2 linked regions of the Robertmurraya sp. FSL R5-0851 genome follow. Each later gene encodes a partner of the first gene's protein in a complex. Links are inferred from orthologs where the notes say so. Each region holds a gene or a part of one and is shown in the gene's direction. Other genes may lie near its edges. The genes, in order: MKX65_RS23145 and MKX65_RS16345.

The links.
Region 2: the proteins of MKX65_RS23145 (region 1) and MKX65_RS16345 are in contact, whole or in part, in a crystal structure (PDB 3TUF), measured with the Bacillus subtilis proteins. The link is inferred for Robertmurraya sp. FSL R5-0851 from one-to-one orthologs.

Annotation. Positions count from the first base shown.
Region 1 is NZ_JBBOOE010000001.1:4,542,347-4,548,803, reverse strand. The notes cover bases 3,496-6,377. They hold MKX65_RS23145 (peptidoglycan DD-metalloendopeptidase family protein), read left to right. Parts: upstream 3,496-4,424; coding sequence 4,425-5,330; downstream 5,331-6,377. Other genes in these bases: MKX65_RS23140 (gamma-glutamyltransferase family protein), read left to right, coding at 5,541-6,377; MKX65_RS23150 (VanZ family protein), read right to left, coding at 3,909-4,301; spoIID (stage II sporulation protein D), read left to right, coding at 3,496-3,907. Outside these bases: MKX65_RS23170 (DUF1146 family protein), read left to right, coding at 163-408; MKX65_RS23165 (YwmB family TATA-box binding protein), read left to right, coding at 573-1,319; murA (UDP-N-acetylglucosamine 1-carboxyvinyltransferase), read left to right, coding at 1,352-2,659; more of spoIID, read left to right, coding at 2,888-3,495; more of MKX65_RS23140, read left to right, coding at 6,378-6,457. UniProt on the Bacillus subtilis protein: Involved in forespore engulfment and required for anchoring membrane proteins on the forespore side of the septal membrane. Forms a channel with SpoIIIAH that is open on the forespore end and closed (or gated) on the mother cell end.
Region 2 is NZ_JBBOOE010000001.1:3,167,723-3,175,436, reverse strand. What follows is about bases 2,828-5,655. They hold MKX65_RS16345 (SpoIIIAH-like family protein), read left to right. Parts: upstream 2,828-3,882; coding sequence 3,883-4,428; downstream 4,429-5,655. Other genes in these bases: MKX65_RS16335 (GAF domain-containing sensor histidine kinase), read right to left, coding at 5,117-5,655; MKX65_RS16340 (response regulator), read right to left, coding at 4,463-5,104; spoIIIAG (stage III sporulation protein AG), read left to right, coding at 3,193-3,867; spoIIIAF (stage III sporulation protein AF), read left to right, coding at 2,828-3,192. Also shown: spoIIIAA (stage III sporulation protein AA), read left to right, coding at 1-164; stage III sporulation protein SpoIIIAB, read left to right, coding at 165-680; spoIIIAC (stage III sporulation protein AC), read left to right, coding at 713-919; spoIIIAD (stage III sporulation protein AD), read left to right, coding at 928-1,323; spoIIIAE (stage III sporulation protein AE), read left to right, coding at 1,350-2,567; more of spoIIIAF, read left to right, coding at 2,578-2,827; more of MKX65_RS16335, read right to left, coding at 5,656-6,232; MKX65_RS16330 (VOC family protein), read right to left, coding at 6,275-6,625; MKX65_RS16325 (S-adenosylmethionine:tRNA ribosyltransferase-isomerase), read right to left, coding at 6,638-7,666; MKX65_RS16320 (SDR family NAD(P)-dependent oxidoreductase), read right to left, coding at 7,663-7,714. UniProt on the Bacillus subtilis protein: Involved in forespore engulfment. Forms a channel with SpoIIIAH that is open on the forespore end and closed (or gated) on the mother cell end.

The DNA of each region.
Region 1 (6,457 bases):
GTCATAAAACCATCAACTGATAAAAATCTCCTAAAAAAATGAAACTTTTCCACTACCTCACTCGTCAATAATGAGGTATGTGGTTCTGTTTCTGTTACATAAATGATACAATGAAAGGTAGGCTTGCCCAAAGACCAATTGTATAAGGGAGAGAAGGTATGGATGATCGCAGAATTTGGACATCAAGCATTAATTAGCATTTTGTCGCATTTGTTTTTTATTGCACTTGCCTGGTGGGCGCTTCAGTCCATTAATTACGAAAAGCTATTAAGAGGGAACCATGTATTGCAAGCACGAGTGTTGTTTATATTTTTATCCATTGTGATTGGTTCTGCTGTTAGTAATTTTTTCCTGGATTACCTGCTTTGGTCACAACAACTACCACTACTCTTTCAAATGATTATGTAAAATATAGGTCTTCTGACATTTTTATTAACGGCTAAATTTAAGTACAATTCTCTTTGTGTGTTACTGCACAAAACCTTACATAAGACTTGTCAAAAAGTGACGACAATTCCCAAGTATGTCCTTAAGCTACCTGGTAACAATGGTAGTAAGGGGAGGAATTGTAGATGAAAAAACTTTCTTATGTCTTATTAATTATGTGCTTAACAGGTTTTGCTATTATAAACATTGGGAATAAAACGATAGTAGCTGAAGAACAGCTTGACTTACTAACACTTGCTTCTGTCGTGGAAGGGGAACAAATTCCCATCACTGGATGGTCTCTGCATGCAAGAGAGAAAGTGGACCATTTAGACAGCCTTGAGGGCGTGAAGGAGTTCAGCAAAGACTTGCAAAAAAAATTTCCTGAATGGTCGTGGAACGTGAATTCTAAAGAGAATATGTGGGAAGCTACAGGTATAAGCACCACTGACCATGGTCCGAAGGAAAAAATCCAAGTTTTAACAACCCTCACAAATCAGCAACCTCAAACGTATATCATTTATGAGGTGAATGACGAGAAATTTTCGCAACAAACCACACGATTTCTTGAAAATGAACTACCATTGCAGCTCTCTGACATCTTTCGAGGAAAACCAACAATTTTCTCTTGTATAAAAGGCGAATTCAGTGATAAGATGAATAAGTCTTTGCCTGATACTGTCAATCGATTACTTACGCAGTTTAAGGCAGAAGAGATCGAATCATTAGACGAAAATAATTTTGTATCATCATCGGCGTATTCGCCTATGTTGTCAGAAACCTTAACAAGCAACCAGAAAGAAATGAACTTACAAGTAGGACTTAGAACGCAAGGATTGGGCGCAAAGACTACCCTAGTAGTTGGCACACCAATCATTACGATTGAATATTAATATAGAGAAAATGGACGCGGAGGGGAATACACTTGGAAAAAATCATCGTCCGCGGCGGAAGAAGGCTTAGTGGCTCAGTGAAAGTAGAAGGCGCTAAAAATGCAGTTTTGCCTGTGATCGCCGCAACATTATTAGCAAGTGATGGAAAATGCGTAATTAAAGATGTGCCGACACTCTCCGATGTATTTACAATCAATGAAGTGTTACGCTATTTAAATGCCAATGTCGGATTTAAAGATAACACGGTAACGGTTGATGCATCTGGAGTATTAAGAGAAGAAGCACCATTTGAATATGTAAGAAAAATGAGAGCATCTGTACTAGTAATGGGTTCATTACTAGCAAGAAATGGCCGTGCACGAGTTGCATTGCCGGGTGGCTGTGCAATTGGTTCACGTCCAATTGATCAGCATTTAAAAGGCTTTGAAGCTATGGGTGCTAAGGTAAAAGTTGGAAACGGATTTATTGAAGCCGAAGCTCCAGAAGGTCGCTTACACGGCGCAAAAATCTATTTAGATTTCCCAAGTGTCGGTGCGACTGAAAATATTATGATGGCCGCGACTCTTGCCAATGGTACAACAGTGATGGAAAACTGTGCGAAAGAGCCAGAAATTGTGGACTTAGCTAATTTCCTTAACAAAATGGGTGCCAAGGTTAGAGGAGCAGGAACAGGTACGATTCGCATTGAAGGTGTAGATGTTCTTTTCGGTTGCGAGCATCATATTATTCCTGACCGCATCGAGGCTGGAACATTCATGGTTGCTTCCGCTATTACTGGTGGAAACGTGCTTGTAAGAGGAGCCGTTCCAGAACATTTAACCTCACTTATTGCGAAAATGGAAGAGATGGGCGTTATTATTGAAGAAGAAGCGGACGGCTTACGTGTCATTGGACCAGATAAGCTTAAAGCCGTGGATATCAAAACAATGCCACATCCAGGATTCCCAACAGATATGCAATCACAAATGATGGCATTACTTCTTCATGCAAAAGGAACTAGTATGATTACAGAAACGGTATTTGAAAACCGTTTTATGCACGTAGAAGAATTCCGTCGTATGAATGCTGATATTAAAATTGAAGGTCGTTCAGTAATTATGAATGGACCATCTAACCTGCAAGGAGCAGAGGTTGCTGCAACAGACTTACGTGCGGCTGCTGCGCTTATCTTAACAGGATTAGTCGCTGACGGCATCACTCGTGTAACAGAGCTTAAGCATTTAGACCGTGGGTATGTTGACTTCCACCAGAAGCTTGCATCACTTGGTGCAGATATCGAGCGTGTGACAGAAGTCGTTGAAACGATTGAAAAAACATACGTTAGTGATATGAATGCTTAAATAAATGTATATTCGTAAATGTAAACCGTAGAAGTATTCCATACTCTGCGGTTTTTTACATTTTTATTACAGGAAAAGGATGACCACCTAGAATATTGTGATGCTTCTACAATGTTTTTATTCATGATATAAGAAAAAGTCATATTTGCTTGTCCAAGTCCATATGTATGAATGGAGACGGGACTACATATTCCTTGTTACCTAATGCGTACTGGAGGCACAAGCACAATGAAACTAAAACCATTTGTAATCGTATCCGCCATTCTATTCGTCGTCACACTAATGATTCCTACACTCGTCGTGCTCCCTTTTTCAGAGGGTAAGGTAAGTGGTAAACTTGGAGAGGAAACCGCTAAAGAGACGGTCGCTGAAGCACCACCAACGGGTCCGGCCGTAGAAGTTGCTGTCTATCGTACCGCATCAGAATCAGTGGAGACACTTGAACTGGATAACTATGTAACGGGCGTTGTTGCATCAGAAATGCCAGCCACGTTTGAACTTGAAGCATTGAAGGCACAGGCGCTTACTGCAAGAACCTATATCGTGAGGCAAATGATTAGCTCAGAAAAGCTTGAGGTACCTGACGGGGCACTCGTAACGGATACGGTGCAGCACCAGGTATTTAAGAACGATGAAGAGCTTAGAAAGATTTGGGGCAAGGACTACTCTTGGAAAATAGAGAAGATCCGTAAAGCGGTACAGGAAACGAGCGGTCAAATTTTAACCTATGAGGGAAGCCCAATCGATGCGACGTTCTTTTCAACAAGTAATGGGTATACGGAAAATTCCGAATCAGTTTGGCAAGGTGCACTCCCTTATTTAAAAAGTGTCGAGAGCCCTTGGGATCTGAATTCAAAGGAATTTAACGGACAAAAGGTTGTTTCCGTTTCCGACTTTGAGCGATTGTTAGGCGTGAAGGTGGGTTCAGGTGATACGATCGGAAAAGTGGTCGAGCGTACATCTAGTAACCGAGTGAGCAAGGTCGACTTTAATGGGACCGTGCTAACCGGGCAAGATATTCGTACGAAGCTGGAATTAAAATCAACTGACTTTACGTGGGAGCGAAAAGGCGACCAAATCGTGATTAATACAAAGGGATACGGCCACGGTGTTGGTATGAGCCAATACGGGGCGAATGGAATGGCACAAGAAGGAAAGAACTACGTAGATATCGCGAAGTACTACTATCAAGGAGTAGAAGTCGTATCATCAAACGATCTGCTCACGAAGATTACTGCCCAGAAATAAGCTAGAGCTTTTGCTCTAGCTTATTTTTTTTCAAAAAATAAAATCGGTTTACGAAATAATAAGCTACGGTGACACCAATAACGTCCTTTACAAGGTCAATCCATGTGGCGGAGCGGTAGGGAACGAAGGACTGGTGAATTTCATCAAGTGCCCCGTACAGGCAAGCGATGATCGCAAAGAGGAGGCTTGTCTTTTTTGTGAGCTGTCCATTTCCATATAGTGCAAGGGCGAAGAGGAGGTATAGAATTCCAAATTCGACCAGGTGTAGTGACTCTTTAATGATGCGGTCAAGGGACAAGTCGGGCAAGGCGACGAATTTGTCGGCCGGAAAGCTGGATAGTGTCCAAATCAGCGCCATATATGCAAGGGGAAGGGTCCAAAGAAATTTTTTCATAAAACATTCTCCTATCATGAATAATTGTAAAAGCTTTGTCGAAAAATAAGTCTAAAAAATTTTTTCCTCACAACGTATATATTTCTCTCACATTGTTCAAACTGATTGCTGAGGTGATGATAAATGAGAGAGGAAGAAAAGAAACGATCTTCTCAAGATTCAAATGTTAAGCGCTTTTTAAAGAAAAGATGGGCATTCCCAGCAATTTATCTAGGAAGCGCAGCGATCATTTTAACCGCGGTTTTATGGTATCAAAGCAGTGCAACAGATTCAGACAAGTTTGGGTACAACAACGAGGCTACTGACGTTACAGACAAGAAGTTCAATGAGCCAGCTGTTGAAGTATCACGTACAATGGAAAACTTTGTAATGCCGGTGACAGATCCAAACAAGGTCGAAATTCAAAAGCAATTCTATGATAATAACGGCTCAACAGAACAGCAAGAAGCAGCCCTAGTATTCTACGACAATTCATACCACCCAAACACAGGTATTGATATTGTTCAAAAAGATGGGGAAGCATTCGATGTAGTTGCAGCTCTTAGCGGAACAGTGACAAAAGTGGTTGATAACGATTCTCTACTTGGTAATGTGATTGAAATTGAGCATGACAAAGGAATTGTAACACAATATCAATCAGTTAGTGACATCAAAGTAAAAGTTGGCGATGAAGTTAAGCAAGGTAAGTCAATCGCAACTGCAGGTGAAAGCCTAGTTAATGAAGAAGCTGGCGTTCACGTTCACTTTGAAATTCGCAAAGATGGAGTAGCTTTAAATCCAATTGACTATTTCCAAAAGCCTTTAAGTTCATTAAAAGAAGTAAATGTGTCTGATATGGAAAACAGCGGAAAAGATGATCCAAATGCAGTAGAAGAAGAAGAGGAAGCAACGGATGACGCAGCAGAAAAGAAAGCTGCTGAAGAAGAAGATGCGGACAAGTCTACTGAAAAAGAAGGAACAGATTCTGGTAAAGAAGAAACTCCTGGAACTGAAGAAGGAACTGACAGCACAGATAATTCTGATGCATAGGATATAGTAAGAGGAAACCCGCCTTGTGCGGGTTTTTTTTGTTGAGGAGGAGAAACTTTGTTATTAAGTGTCCACCTGAGACGGACAAAAACAAGAATTTGTCCACGGGCGGTGACAGACACCCAAGTTAGTAATTTCTTAATTATTGGAAAAATTCAAAATCTATCGTATAATATTTCGAAAGACGAAGTTTAATAGGGGGAGTTTCATTTGTCATACCTTACATATCCGTATCGATCACAGCGAATGGCGACGATTGCTAGAAATGGCATGGTGGCGACATCTCAGCCACTTGCCGCGCAGGCAGGGCTTGATATGCTAAAAAAGGGTGGGAATGCTGTGGATGCGGCAATTGCGACAGCAGCGTGCTTAACCGTCGCTGAACCAACGTCGAATGGCATTGGTGGCGATGCCTTTGCGCTGGTTTGGATCAAAGATAAGATGTACGGCTTAAATGGGAGCGGACCTTCCCCGCAAGGAATTTCAATTGAAAAAGTGAAAGAGCTTGGGCATGAAAAAATGCCATCGCATGGCTGGATTCCGGTAACCGTTCCTGGTGCTCCCTCTGCATGGGCGGAGCTCTCCAAACGCTTCGGACGTTTGCCATTAACGGAAGTGTTGCAACCGGCGATTGCATATGCACGAGGTGGTTACCCAGTTTCTCCAACACTTGGGAAGTATTGGGGTAGTGCCTATAACATTTATCAGAAACGCTTTGGGGAGGACGCCTCATACAAGGAATGGTTCCGCGTGTTTGCTCCAGATGGAAAGCCACCACAAATCGGTGAGATGTGGAAATCTGAGGATCATGCGAATACTCTTCAAGAAATTGCTGAGACGAATGCAGAAAGCTTTTACCGAGGCCGATTAGCCGATGAAATTGACGCTGCTTCTAAGACTCATGGGGGCTTTTTACGAAAAGAAGATCTTTCCGCGTACAAAGCAGAGTGGGTGGAGCCGATTTCTGTCAACTACCGCGGCTACGATGTGTGGGAAATTCCACCGAACGGTCAGGGCTTGGTTGCGCTTATGGCACTCAATATATTAAAAGGCTACGAGTTTTCGCACCGTGAAGATTTGACGGGCTTGCATGTGCAATTAGAAGCCATGAAGCAGGCATTTACCGA
Region 2 (7,714 bases), 1.4 Mb from region 1 along the record:
ATTCGTACGCAGATATTGTAAAAAGACCCACATTGACACCCATCATCAAGAGTGAAATTTTTCAGAGATTCATTGAATTAAGCCGAAAAGAAGGGCCGGGAACGATACTTTCTGTGAAGGATCAACATGGTAGAGAAATGGTCAGAAAAGTGAGTGTGACATAAATGTTAAAGATAATCGGAGCTGTTTTTATTATTGTTGCTACTACTTGGACGGGCTTTGAAGCCTCTAGGCACTTAACGGAAAGACCTCGCCAACTAAGACAGCTAAAATCAGCCTTACAATCACTTGAGGCTGAAATCATGTATGGTCATACCCCTCTTCATGAAGCAGCTAGAAGATTAGCATCGCAGCTTTCCAAGCCCATTTCTTGGTTTTTTGAATCCTTTTCGAAGAAACTAACCAATTCTGAAACAACGGTAAAGGATGCGTGGGAGGAAAGTCTTCAAGAGGTTTGGAAGCTTACAGCGTTAAAGCAAGGAGAATATGAGATTATGAAGCAATTTGGTGAGACGCTTGGAAGGCATGATCGTTTCTCTCAACAAAAACAAATTCGGTTAGCCTTAACCCATCTAGAGCGTGAAGAAGCGGATGCATATGACAAACAATTGAGATATGAAAAGATGATGAAAAGCTTAGGATTTCTATCAGGGTTACTACTAGTTATTCTACTGATGTAAAAAATCGAATGTGGTCTTAGGAGGAAAAGCAAATGGGCTTAGAAGTGGATATTATTTTTAAAATAGCTGGAGTAGGTATTGTAGTTGCGTTTTTACACACGATCCTCGATCAAGTCGGAAAAAAAGAGTACGCTCAGTGGGTAACTTTATTTGGCTTTATTTATATATTGTTTATGGTCGCTTCTATTGTGGATGAGTTATTTCAAAAAATCAAATCAGTGTTCCTATTCCAAGGATAAAGGAGGGTTTGACGATTGAAATTTTACAAATAGTTGGGTTTGCGCTTATTGCTACCTTTTTAGCTCTTGTAGTTAAAGAGCAAAAACCAAATTTCGCCTTTTTGCTAATCGTATTTGTTGGATGTTCCATCTTTCTCTTTTTAATCGATCAAATCTACGCGATTATCCATATGCTTGAAAAGATAGCGATAAATGCAAACGTAAATATTATTTACGTAGAAACCATCCTGAAAATTATCGGAATCGCTTATATTGCGGAGTTTGCATCTCAAATTACAAAGGATGCGGGACAAGCAGCAATTGCCTCGAAGATTGAGATGGCTGGGAAAATATTAATACTTGCTATGGCGATCCCCATTTTGACGGTATTGATAGAAACCATCATTGCATTAATCCCAAATTAATTGAACCACTGAACCGATAAAAGAAGGTGAAAAAGTTGAAGCAATTGATCTTCAAAACATTCTCTCTCATATTTCTCATTCTATTTGTGTCTGTCCCAATAAGTAAAGCGGAGACAAATGAAGAAACTCAATCTTCTTCACAGTCCGTCATAAATCCTGAACAAATGATGGAAGAACAGCTTGAAGCTTTAGATATGGATGAAATGAAGGTTTTTTGGGAAAAGATTACAACGGAATACGGAGGATTCCTTCCGGAAAGTCAGAAGGGAAGCCTTTACGATTTTATCAAGGGGGACAAGCAATTTTCCTTAAAAGAGTGGACAAATGGAATAATTAAATTCATTTTTCACGAATTTGTTGTTAATGGAAAGCTTCTTGGTACCCTAATATTGCTAACCGTGTTCTCCATGTTTTTGCAAACACTGCAAAACTCATTCGAAAAGAGCACAGTTAGTAAAGTAGCGTATGCAATTGTATTTATGGTGTTGATTATTATCGCACTAAACAGTTTTCATGTAGCCATCCAGTATACAAATGATACGATAACAACGATGATTTCCTTCATCTTGGCGCTCATTCCACTTCTTCTTGCATTAATCGCCTCGTCGGGGGGGCTCGTATCTGCTGCCTTTTTCCATCCAGTAATTTTATTCCTCATGAATAGCAGTGGAATGTTCATTCAATATGTTGTTTTACCACTTTTGTTTTTAGGAGCAGTATTAAGCATTGTAAGTATTTTATCAGAGCATCACAAAGTAACTCAATTAGGAAATCTGTTAAGAAATTGGAGCATTGGATTACTCGGAATCTTCCTCACGGTTTTCCTTGGTGTTCTTAGTGTTCAAGGAGCTTCAGCAGCTGTGACAGATGGAATTACGATTCGAACAGCAAAATTCATTACCGGTAATTTTATCCCTGTTATTGGACGAATGTTTACAGATGCCACTGATACAGTGATTAGTGCTTCGCTTTTACTGAAAAATACCGTTGGAATTGCAGGGGTAGCAATCTTGTTACTTATTGTTGCTTTTCCGGCGATTAAGATATTAATGATTGCCTTTATTTATAAATTTGCTGCTGCTGTCTTACAGCCTCTAGGTGGAGGACCGGTTATCGCTTGTTTAGAAATTATTAGTAAAAGCATTGTTTTCGTTTTTGCTGCTTTAGCTATCGTATCTATGATGTTTTTTCTAAGTTTAACTGTTGTCATAGCAGCAGGAAACCTTACGATGATGGTTCGTTAGGAGGGGTGGTATGGATTTCCTAAAAGACTGGATCACAAATATAATCCTTTTCGTCTTGCTAGCAACAGTTGTTGATATGCTGCTTCCGAATTCAAATATGCAAAAGTACACCAGGATGGTTACTGGATTATTACTAATAGCTATTATTCTTTCGCCCATACTGAAAATACTATCTAGTGATTTTGAAGCGAACCTCTCCGCCATCACCGAAGTAGACTCCTTTTCAGAAAAAAATATAGAAAATTCAATAGAAATGAAGAAAAAAGAAATACAAGCCTCTTTTGATGCATATGCTTTAGAAGAAGTGGCTGTCCAATTAAAAAAGGACGTTGAAGAGGAGTTGATGGAACAGTACGGTTTAGAGATTGCTAGTATCGATCTATCAGTGGATGAAACGAGCAGCGCAACCTTCCCAGACAATCTTCAAGAGATATCTGTTACATTACGTGAATCAACAACGGAGACTGTGGTAGAAGTCGTACAAATGGTTGATATTAATACGAACTCACCTCTACCATCTAATTCGGAAAGTGAACAAAACGAGGAACTGTCTTCACTTCTCTCTGAAAAATGGGATGTAAACAAAGGCGCTGTTGAAATCTTCATAGAAGGGGGGAACAAATAAGTGGAAAATGATACAGAAAAAGATAAAGAACCTAACAAAGATAAAGGGCCCATTACATTCCTAAAAAACCTATTTAGTAAAGAAAGCCCTCCTGAGAAAAAATCTAGTAAATATCAATACTTCTTAATCGTCTTGTTAATTGGAGCCGCCATTATGTTAGCAAGTAATTTGCTAATAAATCCAAGTCCTTCCGCTATTGAAACGGCAGCAAATGCTGAGAAATCAAGTGAGGATGTAGAAACATTTGGACAGAAAAAGATTGATGGAAATGAAATAATTGCTGCCTATGAAGATCATTATGAAAATCAATTAAAGGAAACACTTGAGGGAATTGTCGGCGTTGGCGAAGTGATTGTAGCTGTAAATGTCGACGCGACTGAGAAAAAGATACTTGAAAAAAATGTGGTTGTTCAGTCCCAAAAAACCGAAGAGGTTGACCGTGAGGGTGGGCAACGAACAGTCGAAGACCAATCAAAGGATGAACAGTTAGTGATTATCCGAGATGGGGAAAAAGAGGTTCCTATTGTAATAGAAACGAAGAAGCCTGCCATTCGTGGCGTCATCGTGATTGCAAAGGGAGCTGATAATATACAAGTAAAGAAATGGATACTTGAATCCGTTACTAAACTATTAGATGTACCGGTTCATCGAGTGTCTGTTATGCCTAAAAAATAAAAGGGGGATTTATAGATGTTATTGAAAAAACAAACAGTTTGGTTATTAACAATGCTTAGCTTAGTTGTTGTATTATCGGTATATTACATTACTTCTCCAGAACAGCAAATGAACAATATGGCTACAGTAGAAAAAGAATCAGAGGAAGATTCAACAGTAAGTGGAGAAAATACATCTGAATCTGGTGAATCTGTCATTTCTAGTACTGCTAGCGATGAAATGTTTGAAGCACTTCGCTTAGAGCTAGATGAAGAGAGAAGTAAATTAAAAGAAGAGCTAGAAACGACTGTTGCTTCTACGGATCTACCAACAGAAGATATTAATGCCGCTCTTGATAAAATTAAAGAATTAAATGATGTGACCCAAAAAGAAGCGTATCTTGAAACGATGATTGTAGCGATGGACTATGAAGATGCTTTAGTAAGAGTAAGCGATAACGAAGTTCGCGTCACTGTAAAAGCCAAAAGCCACTCTCCAGCAGCTGCAAATGAAATCTTAAAGTTAGTACGCTCTGAATTAAGCGGGCTGAAGCCAGTGGTACAATTTCAAATAAGTAAATAATAGAAAAACGGAAAGCCCGAGCGCTTTCCGTTTTTTATTCAACTAGCCGATTTTTAACTGCATAAAGGGCTGCTTGAGTACGATCGGCTAAACCAAGCTTTGAGAGAAGGTTAGAAACATGGGTTTTGACAGTCTTCTCTGTTATATATAGGCTAGTTGCAATTTCTTTGTTACTTTTTCCTTTGGCAATTTCTTTTAATACCTCCATTTCTCGTTTTGTTAACTCGTAAATGGAAGGGCGATTTTGGTTTCGATCGGTTGATAACTTCGCTAATAAATGACTTGTAGCCTTGGGGTGTAACTGGTTTGTTCCTAACATCACATTTCGGATCGACTGAACAAGTTCGTCTGGTTGAATATCCTTTAATTGATATCCAGAAGCACCCGCCTCGAGTGCAGGAATGACATGATCCTGCTCAGAAAAGCTTGTCAGAATAATGATTTTTATCGTAGGGTACAAGTTTTTAATCATTTTCGTAGCTTCGATGCCATCCATTTCCGGCATGGAAAGGTCCATTAATATTAGGTCGGGTTGATGTCTTTTCGTAAGCTCAATTGCTTCCACTCCGTTCCCCGCTTCACCTATAATTTCGATTTCTTTTTGGGTGCGAAGAAATAAGACGAGTCCCCTACGAACAACGTGATGATCATCGACCACCAGAATCTTCGTAGTCATTTAGCTCCCTCCTTAATTTGGTATTTTGATTTGAATAAGTGTTCCATTATCGGGGGAACTTTCTAGTGAAAACTCCCCCGCTTCGGTTCGAAGTCGCATACTTTGTAAACCAAGCGATGGTGTTTGAACTCCCTTTTGATATTGGAACCCAATGCCAAGATCTTTAATGGTTAGAATGGTTTTCTCTTTTGTTTTTTCTAAATCAATATATACAACCGTTGTACCAGCATGTTTTTTACAATTCGCAAGTGCCTCTTGCCCAATTCTCCACAGTGCTTCTTCGACCTGACTTGAAAAATGAGGAACACCCTTCAGGTTAATATGAACAGTTAGACCTAGTAACTGGCCGTATTTTTGAAAGGCACTTAGTAGTCCATCTTCTAACCCTTGAGGACGTAACTGCCAAATCAAAGATCTCATTTCCCCAAGTGCATCTTGAGCAAGCTCTTGTATATAGGTGAAGGTACTTTTCATTTCCTCAGGCTTAGTCATTTCTACACCTGCTCTTGCCGTGAGACTTAAAGAAAATAATAATTGATTCACAGAATCATGAAGATCTCGTGCAAGTCGATTTCGTTCATCTTTCAGGGCGGTTTTTTGCTCATGTTCCACAAGCTTCAGCCGCTTAATGGCCGTACCAATTTGAAATGCAACGGCTTCAAGCAGGGCTAACTCATCGTCCTTGAAGAAGGTTTTAAAGGGAGCCCCTACATTTAATAAACCAAATCTTTCCTCACCTGCACGGAGCGGCACGGTAGCATGATGTGTTAAGCCGTTATGGTCTCCGTTTTGGGTTTCTATGGCTTCCTCGATTCTTTGACACTCAATAATATTGGTTGCCTTTGTTATTTTCTGATGATGATAACGATTAACACACCAGCACGAACCCTTACACATTCTTATGTTTTGTTCATACGAAAGAGCAGGGGGAAGGGCTTCGTGTGCAACAAGTTGATGGGAGCCTTTTTCATCAATAAAGAAGATCCAACCTGTTTGGAGTCCTGTTAAATCCAAAAGCTTTTTTAGGACTTGAGATAGAACGTGATTCAGCTCAGTCCCCTCGTTTAACATTTCAGCAATTTCTTTTAGTATTTTCATTTCTCTAAATCTAGAACTCTCTCCCATCATGTCACCCTCAAACAATAGAAATTTATTATGTTCAAACTATTGTCAACTTCTTTGTAAAAATTCAATCGTTTCATTTGATGGACCTGTCACATATGCAGTGGTCCACCCGTTTTCCAACTCGTATGGACCTTCCACCATACAAAAATGGTATTCTTTACAACGAAGAATGATTTCTTGTAAAAAAGGAACTTCGAAGCAAATATGCGTATGTGAGACTTTATTTACATGATCACCTAGAAAAAGCTCCAAACGTATATCCTCTAAGCGTAAAAAAACAATATCCTCTTCCATAAATTTTACCTTTTCTTCTACTTGAAAATGAAGTACCTTTTCATAAAAAGATATGGATTTCTCCATATCTTTTACTTCAATCCCATAATGATGGACTCGCAAGATAACACCCTCCTAAAGAATGACATTAATATCTCCAAATTCATGCCATAAATATTGTTTATTTAGTGCTTCCTCATACGCAGGAAATAGCTTTTCTTTTGGTACAAAAGCTAAAAGCATATCCAAGTGGCTCGCTTTTGGTTCATGAAAGCCAGTAATGATTCCATCAACCAACTGTAGCCTTGACTCTTCCGTAATATACAAATTTGTCCATCCATTGAGACAGCTGGTCTTCGAAGCGGTTTCCAAGGCACGGACAACGGTCGTACCTACCGCAAGGACCTTTGAGCCGCGTTTCTTTGTATCTAGTACTTTATTCATGGTCTTTTCCGGAATCATATATTTCTCACTATTTTGTTCAGGACTTGGCAGCAAATTGTCATCCAAAAAATAACTGAGCCCTGTGTGTAATTGAAGAAAAGCAATCTGAATCCCTTTCTTTTGTAATCGAAATAGCAGTTCCCAGCTTATGGCTCTTCCGGCTGAAGGCATTTCCAACGATCCGGGTGTTGTTGCGAAAACGGTTTGATAATATTCAAGACTCCAAGGTTTATGAATATATTCATAACGGATAGGTTCACCGATCATATAGACATCTTCTAGTAGCTCAGTACCTCCTTTTGAAAATAGAATTCGAGAAAGGGGAGTAGGGCTTTTCTGATTTAACACCGTAGCTGACAAAGTAGGGGAGAAGTGTAAAACTTCTCCTTCTGAAACCTCATCACTTAAAATTAAAGCTTCCCATTCGAACTCATTTAATTTACGAGCAAGCTTTACTTCTATAATCGATGGTTCCTTCTGATGATTTGGATGAAACCTAGCTCTTAATAGTGCGGGGATGGTTCGGCTATTGTTAAGAACAAGCAGGTCACCTTCTTGAAGATAATGTTCAAGCTGACAGAATTCATCGTGGTATACTTGCCCACTTTGTTTATTAAGAACCATCATTTTCACTTGATCACGTCTAATCCCTCTTCGCTCAGGGGGGATTGACGCATTCAACTTTGTTGGAAGATGAAAATCAAAAGCTTGTGAAGTCATTTGCTTTCCTCCTTAAATACTTGAGCTTCAAACCGTTTCCCAGTAATA